3 regions of the Paenibacillus sp. AK002 genome follow, and region 2 is predicted to be linked to each of the others. Evidence: riboswitches for the same ligand, from Rfam matches in the RefSeq annotation. Region 2 holds a riboswitch; each other region holds the start of a gene.
The links. Region 2 has a riboswitch for ZMP and ZTP ahead of M1D70_RS18875 (bifunctional 5,10-methylenetetrahydrofolate dehydrogenase/5,10-methenyltetrahydrofolate cyclohydrolase). Riboswitches for the same ligand answer to the same signal wherever they lie in the genome.
Positions count from the first base shown of each region.

Region 1: linked by a shared signal. The riboswitch ahead of rpiB (ribose 5-phosphate isomerase B) and the one ahead of M1D70_RS18875 (bifunctional 5,10-methylenetetrahydrofolate dehydrogenase/5,10-methenyltetrahydrofolate cyclohydrolase) in region 2 are both predicted to bind ZMP and ZTP.
Region 3: linked by a shared signal. The riboswitch ahead of purT (phosphoribosylglycinamide formyltransferase 2) and the one ahead of M1D70_RS18875 (bifunctional 5,10-methylenetetrahydrofolate dehydrogenase/5,10-methenyltetrahydrofolate cyclohydrolase) in region 2 are both predicted to bind ZMP and ZTP.

Region 1 is NZ_CP096377.1:6,480,908-6,486,108, forward strand. It holds gene upp (uracil phosphoribosyltransferase) at 1-451, opposite strand, end outside; gene M1D70_RS29305 (serine hydroxymethyltransferase) at 788-2,038, opposite strand; gene M1D70_RS29310 (TIGR01440 family protein) at 2,129-2,713, opposite strand; gene rpiB (ribose 5-phosphate isomerase B) at 2,794-3,258, opposite strand; ZMP/ZTP riboswitch at 3,373-3,454, opposite strand; gene M1D70_RS29320 (low molecular weight protein arginine phosphatase) at 3,562-4,149, opposite strand; gene M1D70_RS29325 (manganese efflux pump MntP) at 4,205-4,768, opposite strand; gene M1D70_RS29330 (L-threonylcarbamoyladenylate synthase) at 4,838-5,201, opposite strand, start outside.
Region 2 is NZ_CP096377.1:4,286,018-4,291,218, forward strand. It holds gene M1D70_RS18865 (glycoside hydrolase family 32 protein) at 1-374, opposite strand, end outside; gene M1D70_RS18870 (LacI family DNA-binding transcriptional regulator) at 555-1,547, opposite strand; gene M1D70_RS18875 (bifunctional 5,10-methylenetetrahydrofolate dehydrogenase/5,10-methenyltetrahydrofolate cyclohydrolase) at 1,843-2,691, opposite strand; ZMP/ZTP riboswitch at 2,758-2,837, opposite strand; gene M1D70_RS18880 (permease) at 2,992-4,002, shown strand; gene M1D70_RS18885 (TIGR03943 family putative permease subunit) at 4,110-5,111, shown strand; gene M1D70_RS18890 (CobW family GTP-binding protein) at 5,083-5,201, shown strand, end outside.
Region 3 is NZ_CP096377.1:4,125,595-4,130,795, forward strand. It holds gene M1D70_RS18075 (response regulator) at 1-187, opposite strand, end outside; gene M1D70_RS18080 (MATE family efflux transporter) at 383-1,741, opposite strand; gene purT (phosphoribosylglycinamide formyltransferase 2) at 2,060-3,220, opposite strand; ZMP/ZTP riboswitch at 3,303-3,383, opposite strand; gene M1D70_RS18090 (LysR family transcriptional regulator) at 3,444-4,319, opposite strand; gene dapA (4-hydroxy-tetrahydrodipicolinate synthase) at 4,431-5,201, shown strand, end outside.

The DNA.
Region 1 (5,201 bases), 2.2 Mb from region 2:
CGCGCTTCTTCAGCACGTCGATCGCAGCGATGGCCGATCCGCCCGTTGCCAGCATCGGATCGATGACGATCAATTCCCGCTCCGTCACGTCGGTTGGAAGCTTCGTATAATACTCCACGGGCTGAAGCGTTTCGGGGTCGCGGAACAATCCGACATGCCCTACCTTGGCAGCGGGAAGCAGCTTGACCACGCCGTCCAGCATGCCAAGACCCGCACGCAGGATCGGCACGAGGCCGAGCATCCGGCCGGAAATGACTTTCCCTTGGGTTTCGGCTACCGGCGTTTGAACAGATATCGATTCAAGAGGAACCTCCCGCGTAATTTCATAAGCCATCAAAGTCGCGACTTCGTCTACCAATTCGCGAAAGTCTTTTGTGTTAGTCCGCATATCGCGTATAAATGTAAGTTTGTGTTGAATCAACGGGTGATCACAAATCACCAATTTTCCCATGTCTGGTCCCTCCGGTTTGAATGCAAATGTTATTTCAATATGGGCGTAAATACTTGTGAGCTCCATAAATCCTGTCTATTATATCATTCCCTCTAGTCAATTGACACCTGCACGAGTCATGTTTATTTCCGTGAGTTTTGACCTTATAACCGGATCTTCGTCAGCCCTGCACCTAGGTTTTCCATTTTCGCCTATATTGATCCTCACCGCGAAGCGACCCGACCGGGAGCATGCGAGCATTAGCAATCTGGCCAGAATGTGACAGCTCCTAAAAGAGGACCCCACCTTCAGGTGGGGTCCTCTTATCATAGGCCTCTTATGCTGACGAAACTGTGATTAATATTTCATTTCGGCATAAAGAGGATACTGATCCGTAAGCTCAGCCACCAAACGGCCCGCTTTTTCCAGCGTCGCCTCGTCTTTAGGCTGCTTCAGGGTCATGGCAATAATCTTCGCGATTTTCACCATCGCCTGCTCATCCATGCCGCGGGAGGTTACCGCCGGCGTACCGATACGGATACCGCTCGTGACGAACGGGCTCGTCGGATCAAACGGGATGGCGTTCTTGTTGACGGTAATTCCAATGGAATCCAGCACCTTCTCTGCGTCTTTGCCGGTGATGTCCAGATTGCGGGTATCGACCAGCATCAGATGGTTATCGGTTCCGCCGGAAACGATGTTCAGTCCTTCCTCGATCAGGGTGTCAGCCAGCACTTTCGCGTTCTTCACGACGTTCTCTGCATACGTCTTGAAGGATGGATCCAATGCTTCGCCAAGTGCCACGGCTTTGGAAGCAATGACATGCATGAGCGGTCCGCCCTGGGAGCCTGGGAATACCGCTTTGTCGATCGCCTGCGCCCATGCATTCTTGCACAGAATCATGCCGCCGCGAGGGCCGCGAAGGGTCTTGTGCGTCGTGGTGGTTACGAAATGGGCATGCGGAACCGGATTCGGGTGAAGACCCGCGGCAACGAGACCGGCAATATGAGCCATATCGACCATGAACAATGCGCCTACGTCGTTCGCGATGGCAGCAAGCTTCTCGAAATCAATGATGCGAGGATATGCACTTGCACCCGCCACGATCAGACGAGGACGGTGTTTGAAAGCCGCTTTGCGGACTTCGTCGTAATCGATAAGGAACGTATCTTCCTGCACGCCGTACGCAACGAAATTGTACAGAAGGCCTGACGCGTTAACCGGGCTTCCGTGAGTCAAATGGCCGCCGTGGGCCAGGTTCATGCCGAGCACGGTATCTCCAGGCTTGAGCGCAGCCAAATACACCGCCATGTTCGCTTGGGCGCCGGAGTGCGGCTGAACGTTGGCATGCTCGGCACCGAACAATTCCTTCGCGCGGTCACGGGCGATATCCTCCACGATATCCACACGCTCACAGCCGCCGTAATAACGCTTGCCAGGGTAGCCTTCCGCATATTTATTCGTCAGCACCGTCCCCATGGCTTCCATAACCGCTTCGCTGACGATGTTCTCGGAGGCAATCAGCTCAATGTTGCTGCGTTGACGCTTCAGTTCCAAATCCATCGCTTCCAATACAGCCGGGTCATTCTTCCGCAAATGTTCCATCATGTTCATATCCTCCCATAATCAATCGTTATTTTCTCTTGCCAAGTCAAGACTACAAGTTTACCTAATGACTAAAGCGGGCTCTCATTCGAATCAATCGCACAGCGTGAAATCATCCCGCTGCTCGAGTCTGTACACGGCGCGTTCTCCGCCGATCAGCTTCGGCCGGGTGTAAGCCGCCGTTACGCGCGCATCGCCGATATAACGCTCGCTCGGCCTGAACGGAACCGCCACTCTCCGCAAATGCATGCCGATCAGCGTCTCGCCGATATCGACACCCGCATGGGCCTCAATGGATTCCGCAAGGCAGGGCTCCTTCATACTCCGATACGCCGCCGAGGCCATGGAGCCTCCCGCCCCTGGAATCGGTACAGCCGCCACTTCCGTCAGGCGCAGCTCTTCGAGCAGTCCCCGCTCCATGACAAGCGCCCGGTTCAAATGCTCACAGCATTGATAGGCTACAGCGAAGCCGAATTCCGCTTGAACCTCGGCAATGCCCTGAAGAAGCTGCTGCGCCGTTTCAAGAGCGCCGCCTGTGCCGATCCGGCGTCCGACCACTTCACTGGTGCTGGCTCCGATGACCAGCACCTTGCCCGGTCCTAAGGCTGAAGCTTCGGCCAGTTCGCGGACGATCCGCGCCGTCTGTTCGCTCAAGGAAACCTTGGAGATATCCGTCATGTCACAGTCCTCCCGATGATTTTTTTCACAGAAGATGCTTCATTCCATACGCAATAACCGCAGCAGCTTTACGCGTTGACCTATCGCGATTCGCTCTTCAGGTAACGCTCCTCGATGGCCTTGATCTTGTTCACGCGGCCGACATGGCGTTCGCCCTGGCTGAAATCCGTTGTCAGCCATGCGCTGACGATCTCGGCAGCAAGCCCGGGACCGACGACGCGCTCGCCCAGCGCAATCACGTTGCTGTCATTATGCTCACGCGTGGCTTTGGCCGAAAACACATCATGCGTCAGCGCGCAGCGGATGCCCGGCACCTTGTTGGCGGCAATGCTCATGCCGATTCCCGTTCCGCAGATCAGAATGCCCCGATCCGCTTCACCCGAGACCACCTTCTCGCACACCGGAAGCGCGTAATCGGGATAATCCACGGAATCGGAACAGCCGCAGCCAAGATCCTCCACCTCGTGTCCAAGACCCCGAATGACCTCCACGATCTCCTCTTTCAGACGAATGCCGGCATGATCGGTACCCAATGCAATTTTCATCTATGAAAAACCCCCTCGAATGTTCGCTTTTGCGTTTTAGCTTGTTTCATTATAACCCAAACTCCACGCAAAAGACGAAAAAAGAGCAGTCGGCGCACGTATTGTGCTCCAAATGCTCTTTGCCCAGGCGACCGGCCGTATATTCCGATGCTCCATCGTGGTTTCATCCACTTCGTCGCCAGTTACATCGGATTCATGTTTTTCACCTTCATCTTAAAGCAATACCCTGCGAAAGGCAAGCGGCTTTTTTAGCCAGATTGAGCCTGGATCCAGATTTACTCTTCGCTTCCGTCGAAGCCGATCCTATTTATGCTGATCCGCTTCCAGCTTGTCCAACAGACGGAAGAGCGCCGTCCGAATCTCCGCCGCCGTCGCCTCGTATTCCTCCCGCGAGCCGCCGAAGGGATCGGAGATATCGAAGCTCGGAATTCGCTGGCGCAGCTCGATCAGACGCTCCCGGTCGCGGTCGCTGACATCGCGGCCCAGCGATCTGGCCAGCTCGAGCGTTGCGTACAGGCTGTCCTGCTCCCGCAGATCATCCAGCACCCGCCGGTCATCCTCCACAAATTCCTTCAGCGTGTGCATCTTGTCGGCGGCATGCGGGAACTGCCGAATCGCATACTGCTTATGCGACTGGGTCAGCGTCAGAATCAGGTCTGCCCATTCCACCAGATTCGCGGTCAGCGGCTTAGATACCAAGCGATCTTGAATATCCTGGTCCCGCAGTATCGATTCCGCATGACGGGATACCGGCATGCCGTCTACGGCCGAGACGCCGGCGGATTGCGTTTCCAGCGGAATGCCCCGCTGTTTGGCGAGCTTGCGCAGCATTCCTTCCGCCATCGGACTGCGGCAGGTATTCCCCGTGCAGACAAACAATATATTTTTCACGGTCCCGTACCTCCCCGTTGTAGGTTGTTTTGGGATTATTGTAACAAATATTGCGTCAAAAGATAAACATCACGCCAAAGATGATCAAAATCAGTCCGCCCAGCATTTCGCCGTACTCTCCCAGCTTGTTGCTCACCTGACGGCCGAGCAGCAGGCCGAGAATGGACAGCAAACCGCCCACGACGCCGAAGGAGATCACGATCAGCAGCACATCATCCACGAACATCCCGAGCGAAACGCCTACCGAGAAGGAGTCGATGCTGACGCTTAGCGAAAACAACAGCATGCCCAAGAACGCGGTAGGATGAATGCGCTGACCTTCCCCGCCCCGCCAAGCATTATACAGCATATGCCCGCCCAGCAGGAGGAGCAGCCCGCCTGCCGCAAACCCTGTGACGTGCCCCAGCAGCATGCCTACATAGCGGCCGGCAAACAAGCCGGCCAGCGGCATAAGCATGTGAAACAACGCGATCATGAAGCTGATGCCCAGCATATGGCCTAAACGCATGCCGCCTCTCATTCCGACTCCGATACCAAGCGAAAATGCGTCTAGCCCGAGTGCAACCGCCATCAGCAGAATCGCCGCAAGCTGTCCCGATTGGACAGACGCCTCCAACATCCCCATTCCCCCAAGTCCCATGGTCTTGTACACCATATGCGGACAAGGGGGAAATCATGCTAAAACCGTTCAATCGGCATCTTCATGGACGTGGATGATGTGATGTCCCGCGGCCTTCAGCAGCCGGTTCATGACGGCTGCGCCAAGCCCCTGGTCCGGGCACGCTTCGGCCAGGATGAAGGTCGCGCCTTCTTCATCGAAGCGGCGCAGGCCGGCGTACAGCCGGCGGGCCGCTTCCTCCGGCACGGCCAGGCTGCCGAGCGAGACGGCAACGTCCGCAGCGTAGTGACCGATGTGCTCGTCGAACGACAGCACGCCGGTCACCTCACCGCGCCGGGCCGCCGCCTCGAGCTCGGCCGCGATGCGTGCCGACACCGTATCGGCACGCGGGCCCTGCACCACGCACATCGCACCCTTCGGTGCGTAGTGCGTG
Region 2 (5,201 bases):
TCCCGGGCATTCCCGGTATACATTAGGCATAGTTTGCCGTCTTTCACGATACCGCTGCCCGAATAAGCGCCATAAGCATCATGCGGGTGACCGGGTTCAATAGCGATGCCTTGGTTCTGCCAAAACACCAGGTCTTTCGAGGAAGTATGGTACCAGTATTTCAAGCCGTGAAACGTGCCCAGAGGAAACCATTGGTAAAACAAGTGATACTCTCCGTTGTAATAAGAAAATCCATTGGGATCATTCATCAGGCCCATGATGGGCTGTACGTGAAATTTCTGCCTCCATTCGCTTAATCGCACTTTCTTCCTTAAGGAGGAAAGCTCTTCGGGAGAAGCCTGATCCAGGCGTCGGTATTTCAGTTCTCTGTCCATATCTCTTCTCCTTATAAATGGTCTTGCCGAAAAATCAAACAGATCATGCTGCGCGTGCACGCGAATAAATTCAACTGCGGTGGAACCGGTTCCAATCATAGGTAAAAATAATGAACTCAGTTCCAATACCAAGCAAGCACTCGGATTGGAACCGGTTCCGTTATTTGAAGTATAAAATACCTAATTCAGATTGTCAACGCTTTCCCGATGAATCATCTCGCAATTCATGACCGTCAGGAAATCCACTGGCTCGTCGTTGACCAGCTTCATAATATGCTGTGCCGCGAGGTGGCCCGCTTGGAAATATCCATATTTCACCGTTGTTAACCCGGGATGAATCACCTCGGTTACGTCGTAACCGCCAAATCCGGTAACGGAAAGTTCGTCGGGAATAGAGATGCCTTTCATGTGCGCCGCTTTCATCACGCCCAGCGCTATGTTGTCCGTGGCGCAGACCACGGCCGTTGGCAATGTTTGGTTCAACTCAAAAAGGGAGCATGCCGTCTTAACACCATCCGACATCTTGAATCCACTCTCGTAGAGAACCGCTTCCGCCTCATCATACTCGCTTACCGCTTTGAGGAACCCTTCCTTCCGCTTGACTCCGACGGCTACGTCCTTTTCCGTCACCCCGATATAGGCAATTTGACGATGTCCCATCGACAGCACGTACCGGCCCATGTCATAGCCTGCGGCATAATCGTTATAGATCATGCTGTGGACATGGTTATGCTGTTGTCCGAGCAGAATGACCGGAATGCCGATCTCTTGAATCGCGGCAAGATGGGTTTCCGTCACCTGCGTGGCGAACAGAATAATGCCTGATATTTTTTGTCTGGCGAGATCATACAGCGCTTCGATCTCCCTGGATAAATCCTGGCTTGCGTTGATGATCAGAAGCTGATATCCGTGTTTTCTTAATTCTTCGTCCATGCCGGCGACAGTCTGCGATGCGGAGAAGGAGTCCAGACGCGGCATAATGGTGCCGATCATGCTCGTTTTTTTCGCTTTGAGGCTTTGCGCAAAAGAATTCGGGATATAGCCGGTTTCCTGAATAACCTGTTCAATCTTGCGGCGTGTCGCATGACTGACGGATCCTCCGTTCAAGAAACGGGAGACCGTGCTTTTGGCAACTCCGGCTTTGTGGGCAATATCGGCGATCGTGTTCTTCATGCCAAGATCTCCGGAACCGTTAGCAGCGCTGCGTCGAACGGATCATTCTCTGCAGTTCCCTGTTGTCCCGCACAACAGGCCATGATTCGTATAAACATGAATCTCTCCCCTTCGTATTTCGCTTATTCCTAACTATACCATGACGTCCAGGGGTCCGTGAAATGCGGGTTCCAAGCCTATAGGCAGAGGCCTATCTCTTCCACGTCACAGACTTTTGCATGGTCACGCAGCGATTTGAAGGGGATAATTCACGGGCGCACCCTTAATTCACATATAAATGGTCAAGTGCATTCCCCTAGGCTTGGACGGTTCGCTCGGCCGATTCGACGGTATGCTTCAACAATGTCGCTATCGTCACGGGGCCAACGCCCGCCGGTACCGGCGTGATTGCGGATGCCGCCTTGGCGCAGGCTTCGTAATCGCAGTCCCCGATATTTCCTTTATTGTAACCGGCGTCCAACACGACGGCACCCGGCTTGATCCAGTCCCCTTGAATGAAATTAGGCTTGCCTACGGCCGCAACCACAATGTCCGCTTGGGACACAATCTCCCCAAGGTTCTTCGTTCTCGAATGGCAGATCGTAACCGTGGCGTTGCGATTGAGCAGCATCATCGATACCGGCTTGCCCAAAATCGGACTGCGTCCGACCACCACCGCATGCTTCCCTTCGATCGGCAGGCTGTAATAGTCCATAATCGCGATAATCGCCGCCGGCGTACATGAAGGGTAATCGGCGAAACCAAACGCATTTTGCGAGAACCCGAGCGTGGTTACTCCATCCACGTCTTTTTTCATGTCGATGGCATCAAAAGCCTCCCGCTCATCGATATGATGCGGTACCGGGTGCTGAAGCAGAATACCGTGGACGTTCGGATCCTCGTTCAGTGCTTGAATCGCGGCGATCAGCTCCTCCGTCGTTGTCGATGTCTCCAGCACTACTTTCTTGGATATGATGCCAAGCCGCTCGCACGCATTTCCCTTCATCCGCACATAGGTTGCCGAGGCAGGATCATCGCCAACCAGAATCGTTGCCAGACAAGGGGTTACCCCTTGCTGTTTCAATTCCTGTACCTTCACCGCCAGCTTTGCCTTGATATCATCGGATACTTTTTTTCCATCCAAAATTACGGGTTCCTTACTCATGCTAATCCGCTCCTTCGCCATTGTATTAAAAAACATAAAGAGGCAAGGCGACTCGAACGTCTCCTTACCTCTTGCCCAGGCGTACGGCATATGATCCCATGTGCTCCCTCTTGGTAACCCAAGCTACGCCAGTAACACACGGATAACTTTTTTTAATATATCACGACTTTGGACTTCGCGCCACCGGCTATGCGGCCGCCCTTTAATCGTAAAGTTTTTGATTTATTGTCTGAAATCACGTATGTTGCCGATGGTACAAGCATAGAATGTCCTAAGAACAATTCGCTCCAGGAGGCCTTGATGAGATATCCGGCGATCTTCAAAATGCTGCCCTTTATACTGCCGCTTGTATTCGTGATTCCGGTCTTGACGATATGGCTGCAGAGGGACTTAAACCCCATATCCAGCCAAGACCTACAGCAGGTTAAAACCGTCTTTACGGGCATCTTCCTTGAGGCACTTCCTTTTATTCTGCTTGGAGTGCTGCTGTCGTCCCTTCTGCAGCTGTTCGTACAAGAGCAATGGGTGCGGCGTCTCACGCCGAAGAATCCGGTGGTCGGCGTCCTGGGCGCTTCCATGCTCGGCATCCTGTTTCCCATCTGCGAATGCGGGATGATCCCGGTCGTTCGCAGGTTGATGCTGAAAGGTATGCCCGCCTATATCGCCGTCACCTTTATCCTCAGCGGTCCTATTCTGAATCCCATTGTATTCGCATCAACGATCATGGCCTTCCGTTCGCATCCCGAAGTGACGATCGGACGAATGGGACTGGCTTTTGCAGTCGCGGTGACGACGGGTTTGCTCGTCTATGTTTTTTCAAGAAGCAGCCCCCTGAAGCGTTCCTTTCAAGAGTTCGCCGAACAGGGCTCCAGCAAGGGGGAACGTTTGTTGCATGAGCATCCCAAAACCTGGAGAAGCATGTTTGTCCACGCCGGAGACGAGCTGATCGAGATGTGCAAATATTTAGTCCTGGGCGCTTTCCTCACGGCCTGCATCCAATCCTTCATTCCGAGGGAGGAGCTGCTGGCTCTGGGGAACGGTCCTGCCGCCTCCTATCTGTTCATGATGGGCTTTGCCTTCATCCTGTCCCTTTGCTCAACATCGGACGCCTTCGTGGCATCGGCATTCACGCACACCTTTACCGTCGGCCCGCTGGTTTCCTTCCTGGTCCTCGGACCGATGCTGGATTTCAAAAGCCTGCTCATGCTGTCGGCTACCTTCAAGACCAAATTCGTGATCGGCTTAAGCCTGCTGGTGATTACCCTTGTCTTTATCGGCTCTGTAGCCGTCGACGCGCTATTCGGCGGTTAGGCGTAGTAAACAAACTGGAGTGGCAATACACAAAAACGGATGGAATAACGCTACCTTCAGGCTGTTATGCCTTCGGATATCCACTTGAGATTGGAGGTGTTCGGGACGTGAAGCCCAGTTTGAGCCTGCGAAGCCACTATATACTGCGGTCGCTGCTAATCGCAGCTCTTGCCGCCTATATCATGCATCTAAACGCATCAAATTCGCTGGACTATTACTTGGCTCCCCATATGCAGACCCTGCTTCTGCTCTGTCCCGTGCCGCTGTTGTTCATAGCTTTCGGCATGCTGTGGCACGCCCTTGCGGGAGCTTCCGGCGAGGTGTGCGATTGCGAGCACCCCCTGCCCAGCGGACTGATCAAAAACATATCGGTTTACGGGTTATTCACGGTGCCGCTGCTGTTCGGCCTGCTCCTGCCGGACCAAGCCCTCGGCAGCGATATGGCGGCCAAAAAAGGCATGATCTACACCTATCCGAACCCCGATGTTCGCCGTAAAACCGAGGAGCGGAATGCTCCCGCCGTTTCGGGCATGGAGAAGCATGGAACGAATGATGACCAGACGGCAGCGGAGGACATCGCGCTGAACGAGCGTTTTGTTCCCAAAGACATCTACAGCGTGGAGTTCGCGGAGCTGGCCAAGCGCTTATATACCTTACCCGTCATCCGAGTGGAGCCGGACATTTTCTCGGAGACCGTAGGGGCCATGGATATTTACAAACAGCATTTTCAAGGGAAGGCCATCACCGTCCAAGGATTTGTTTTCCGCGATGGACATATGAACGAAGACACCTTCGCCGTCAGCCGCTTCCTCGTAATGTGCTGCACGGCAGACGCCGTCCCGTTCGGGGTCATGGTGCGCGCCGCGAATGCTTCGTCGTTCGCGAATGACGCGTGGGTTCAGATCGATGGCACGATCCAGGTCACCACCGTGGACGGTAAGGAATCGCTGCAGATTCAAGCGGAACGGATTCAGCCGATCGAACAGCCGTCATCCCCTTACATTTTTACGAATCCGGACTCTGTCGCAGAGTTTGATGAACTGTATTCGAATGATATCGAGACCAAGGAGGAGATCAACAATGAACAAGATACCCGTCGTGCTGATTAGCGGTTTTTTGGGGAGCGGCAAAACCACGCTGCTGCTCAGGCTGCTGGCGTATGCCGCCAAACGGCAATGGAGGACCGCCGTCCTGATGAA
Region 3 (5,201 bases), 160 kb from region 2:
CATCCTGAAAGGGCATACTGATATCGGTAATAACGACATCCGGCTCCAACCGCTCCGCAGCCTCCACGGCCTCTCTTCCGTTCTCCGCCGTCCCCTTGATCTCGAATCCGCAGGCTTCCCATTGGATTTCCTGAACGAGGCCTTCTCTCACATCGGCTTCATCATCCACTAACAGCACTTTATACAATGCGACCCCTCCCGTTTCTGTCCTGTTCGGTTGCAAACTGAATCTATAGTGATCTTACCTCGCCGCACCCAAATTGGGAATCTTCCACATTATGTTTTTTGTAACAAAAAAAGAACGAATGCACGACTCCAGCGAAACAGTGTTTCCCTGTTCCTGGAGTCATGATTCGTTCCGAATTCGATTGTGCAGCATTCCTTACGCCTGAACGGGTACGGAGACGGGTTTTACCGGCGTGCTCAACCTCTTGATGCTCAGATAGTAAGCGATGCCGAGCGGGATGACGGCGCCCAGCCAAGCCAGCGGATTTGCCAGGCTTGCACCGAGGAAGCCGATCTGCGCGGTCAGGAAGATAGCAGCCAGTACCCGCATGATCAGCTCCATGATGCCCGCCACAGTGGGAATTAAGCTCTGACCAAGCCCCTGAAGCGTGAAGCGGTAGATGAAGAGCAGCGACAGAAGCAGATAGGTGCTGCCGTTCGATAAGAAATACAGCCTGCTGAGCGACAGCAATTCCTCTTGGCCTTGACCCACAAAAAGGCTGACGGCGGCAGGACCCGCGAATATAACCAGCAGGCCCACGGCGATGCTGAATGATCCTGAGAGCCAAATACACTGCTTAACCCCCAGCTTGATCCGATCTATGCGATTCGCTCCGAAGTTCTGAGCAGCAAAAGTCGCCATTGTAATCCCGAAGGAACTCATCGGCTGCGTCGCGAGCATATCAATCTTCTGAGCCGCGGTATAAGCCGCAACGGCTGTTGCCCCGAGACCGTTTAGCGTGATCTGAAGAATGATGGCTCCGATTGCAATAATGGAGGCTTGGAAGCCCATCGGAAAACCTACCCACATATGCTGGCGTATAAATTTCCAATCGATGGACCAGTCGGCATTCTTGAATTGAAGGAGCGGGACCTTCTTATGAATGTAGATCAGACAGAGCAGGCAAGAGAACAGCTGCGATATAACCGTGGCAAGTCCGGCTCCGGCTACTCCCATCTTAAATGCAAGAATGAATAAGAGGTCGAGCACGATGTTCAGAATGCTTGCAACGACCAGGAAGAGAAGCGGGGTCCGGCTGTCGCCGAGAGCACGGAGCAGGTTAGCCAGCAAATTGAACAGAACGGCAGCGCCGACGCCCCAGTTAATGACGATCAAATACGAATACGCATCATCCAAAATCTCGGCAGGGGTGTTCATCATGACGAGGACGGGCCTCGTAAATATAACGCTCACGATGGTGAGGAATACCGTGAACACCAGACTGATCCATACGCTCGTTCCCACGCTTTTGCGGACGCCTGCGATATCCTTAGCTCCAAAACGCTGTGCGGTTATGATAGACAAACCAGCCGTCAAGCCTTGGGCAAAGCCGATGACAAAAAACAAAATGCTGCCTGTCGAGCCAACGGCTGCAAGTGCGTTCACGCCAATGGTACGTCCCACGATAAGGGTGTCTGCCATGTTGTAAAATTGTTGAAAAATATTACCGATCAAAAGCGGGATGGTAAACATGATAATCAGCTTGATCGGACTTCCTTGCGTCATGTCTCTCATGTAGATTCTCCTATGCCGTCAATAAACGTTCCTCTAGAGGTTTATTTGAAATATTATGCTCCAAGCAGCGCTTATCGCATCGAATGGAAACATTATAATGGGTGAGGGTCGTTTGTATTCTTGTGTATCTTATCATGAAAGAACATAAATTTCTCCCTATTTATTCCCGAAATCAAAACTAAAAGCAAGTACTCGAGATCAGAAGAGTTTGTACCCGATTTGGATCCTTGATTTTTCTATAACCGAAAAGGCCAACCGGTCATTTCGGTTGGCCTTTTCAACATGATGACATGTGATATCCCTATGGAATTCCGATGTTTATGCCTCTTCGACGGCAAGCTTATCCAATGCCAGCTTCGCGCGTGACCGCGCTTCTTCGACATCGCCGGCGCTTGACAGCGCGACTGCTACTCGTCTTCCGGCCTTGGTTACCGGTTTGCCGAACATGCGAAGCTGCGTATTCGGAACGGCCAGCGCTTGCTCGGCGCCTGTAATCGTGTAGTCTTCCAGCTCTCGGCCGGCTTTCAGCGGGCGGCTGGCTCCCGGCGTGATCAATTCGATCTCTGGTATCGGAAACCCGAGAATGGCACGGACATGAAGCGCAAATTCGGATAGATTTTGCGTGACCAGCGTAACCAGCCCAGTATCATGCGGACGCGGGGATACCTCGCTGAAGTACACCTTATCCTCGGCCAAAAATAATTCAACGCCGAACAAGCCGTATCCGCCAAGCTCGTCGGTAATCTTCCGCGCAATAAATTTAGCCTCCACGATTTGCGCTTCAGACATGTCGTGCGGCTGCCACGATTCGATATAATCTCCGCTTTCCTGAATATGCCCGATCGGCGCACAGAAGCTTGTTCCATTTACGGAGCGGACGGTCAGAAGCGTGATTTCCGACTGGAATGAAATGAATTCCTCAATGATCACTCTTCCGTTCTGCACGCGGCCGCCTTCCATGGCGATGTTCCAGCAGGACTCGATATCCCCTTCAGAACGGCACACGCTCTGACCTTTGCCGGAGGAGCTCATCAGCGGTTTGATCACGCACGGAAAACCCATGTCCAGGACAGCCTGCTTGAATTCCTCATAGGTATCGGCAAATCGATAGTCCGCAGTCGGCAGTCCCAACTCCTCTGATGCCAACCGGCGGATCCCTTCACGGTCCATCGTAAGCTTTGCGGCTCTGGCGGTAGGAATCACCCGATACCCCTCATCCTCCAGCTTCACCAGCTCCGAAGTAGCCAGCGCTTCAATCTCCGGAACGATCAGGTCCGGCTTTTCCAACTCAATAATAGCGCGCAGCTTCTCTCCGTCCAGCATATCGATCACATGGCTGTGATCGGCAACGTGCATGGCAGGAGCATCGGCATAACGATCGACGGCTACGGTTTGGACACCCAATCGTTGTGCTTCAATTACGACTTCTTTCCCTAGTTCTCCGGATCCCAGCAGCAATATTTTTTTCGTTTTGAACATCGTTGTTTTATCCCCTTTTCATAGTTTCAGAGACGATAGAAGCCCAAGAAAATAATAAAGAGGTAAGGGAAATAAACTCCCTTACCTCTGCCCAGGCGTACGGCCGTTGTCATCCATGTGCTCCCTCATGGTTCCCCATGCTACGCCAGTCACACATAAACCTATACATTGTTACATAAATGATACTGAATCTTTTCGTTAAATGCAATATCAGCCTGCGTCTTTAAGATTTAGATTTCAACATTTCGATCATATCCTGAAGCGAGTGTGACAGCCATTTCTTAGGATGAATGACAATCTGGATGTCCAGTCGAATGTCAGGGTGTTGAAAGGGAAGAATCGCCAGCTCTCCCCTCTTGATTTCCTCCTCTGCTACCATTCTCGGCAATAGTGAGATGCCGGTACCGGACATGATATATCTTTTGATCGCCTCGGGGTTGCCCAATTCCAAACCAATACGGACGGGAGCTCCACTGGCGCGCAGCACTTTTTCCAACATGATCCGGTAATTGCAAGTATCCTCGGTCATAATCCATTCGTAATTAGCCAGATGCTCCAGCTCGATGACGGGCAACCTGCGAAGCGGATGATCCGGATGGGCAATCAGATGGAGGGGCTCTTCCCGGATCGAGATCCAATTCAATGAAGTGTCTTCCGGTTTGTTCTCCAGAATAAGCCCGAGATCGTACTCACCCTCTCTTACCTTACTGACGATGCTATCTTCACGATCCGTTTGCAAGCGGATGGCAAGATCTTCATGCTCCTGTCTTAGCCGATGAAGGACGGATGGAAGAAAATATGCGGCAAGCGAATCGATCGTTCCAATCGATAAGACGCCCCCGCCTTGTTTCGTCAGCTTTTCCTTAGACTGGTGGAACAGATCCAGCATTTGGATAGCATACTTGAACAGCTCCTCCCCTGACTTCGTCAGGCGCAGGCCTCTGCCATACCGTTCAAACAGCTTGACGCCGTATTCCTTCTCCAGCTTCTGAATCTGGGTGGTAACGCTGGATTGTGCATAACCCAATTCGTCAGCAGCTTTAGTAAAGCTCTTTCGAACAGCAACCTCCCTGAAGGTTTGCAGATAGATCAGTTCCATCGCTCTCTCCTCATCAATAATATTGATAATAACTATCTATTATTATAGATAACACCGATCCCGATTCCCATGGTAAAGTAAAGCCACAATTCATGAAATGGAGGAAAGATCATGTTGAGTCCGCAAGATTTGAGAGGTATTTATGTTCCGGTGGTCACTCCCTTTTCATATGAATACGCATTGGATGTTCCGTCTTATCATCGTTATTTGGAGAATTTGTTATCCCATGACATTCAAGGATTGATCATCAACGGCACGACCGGAGAGGCGCCGACGGTAACTTGGGAAGAGGTCGTTCAGGTGATGGAGGAAACGCGAAAAGGTCTGGATGGGCGGCAATTGCCGGTCATTATTGGTACGGGTACCAACGATACGTTCTCCAGCATGAAGCGGACGGAATGGGCAGGACATATCGGGGCAGACGCGGTATTGGTGGTCACGCCGTATTACAGCCGCCCTTCGATTGAGGGCATTATACAACATTTCCGCAACGTCGCGGAGGTGGGGATACCGGTTATTTTGTACGAAGTTCCTTCGCGCACCGGAATTTCCTTACCGGTCGATGCCATTCGAAGAATCATGGAGATCCCCGGTGTCATCGGAATGAAGGACAGCACTGCGAGTACAGAGCTTATGAGAAGCTTGTCTCCATACGATACGAAGCCTGTTCTATGCGGAGACGATGTCCGCTTTCATGAGATGCTTTGTCATGGTGCATCGGGGGGCATTTTGGCGTCGGCCAATGTGAATACCGAGGCTTTTATTCGTGTCTATCAATTAGCTGTCCAGGGGGATTATTCTCGTTCCGAAAAGGAGTTTGAAGTGCTGCTTCCCGTTATTCATCAGTTGTTCGCAGAATCCAATCCCGCTCCGCTAAAATGG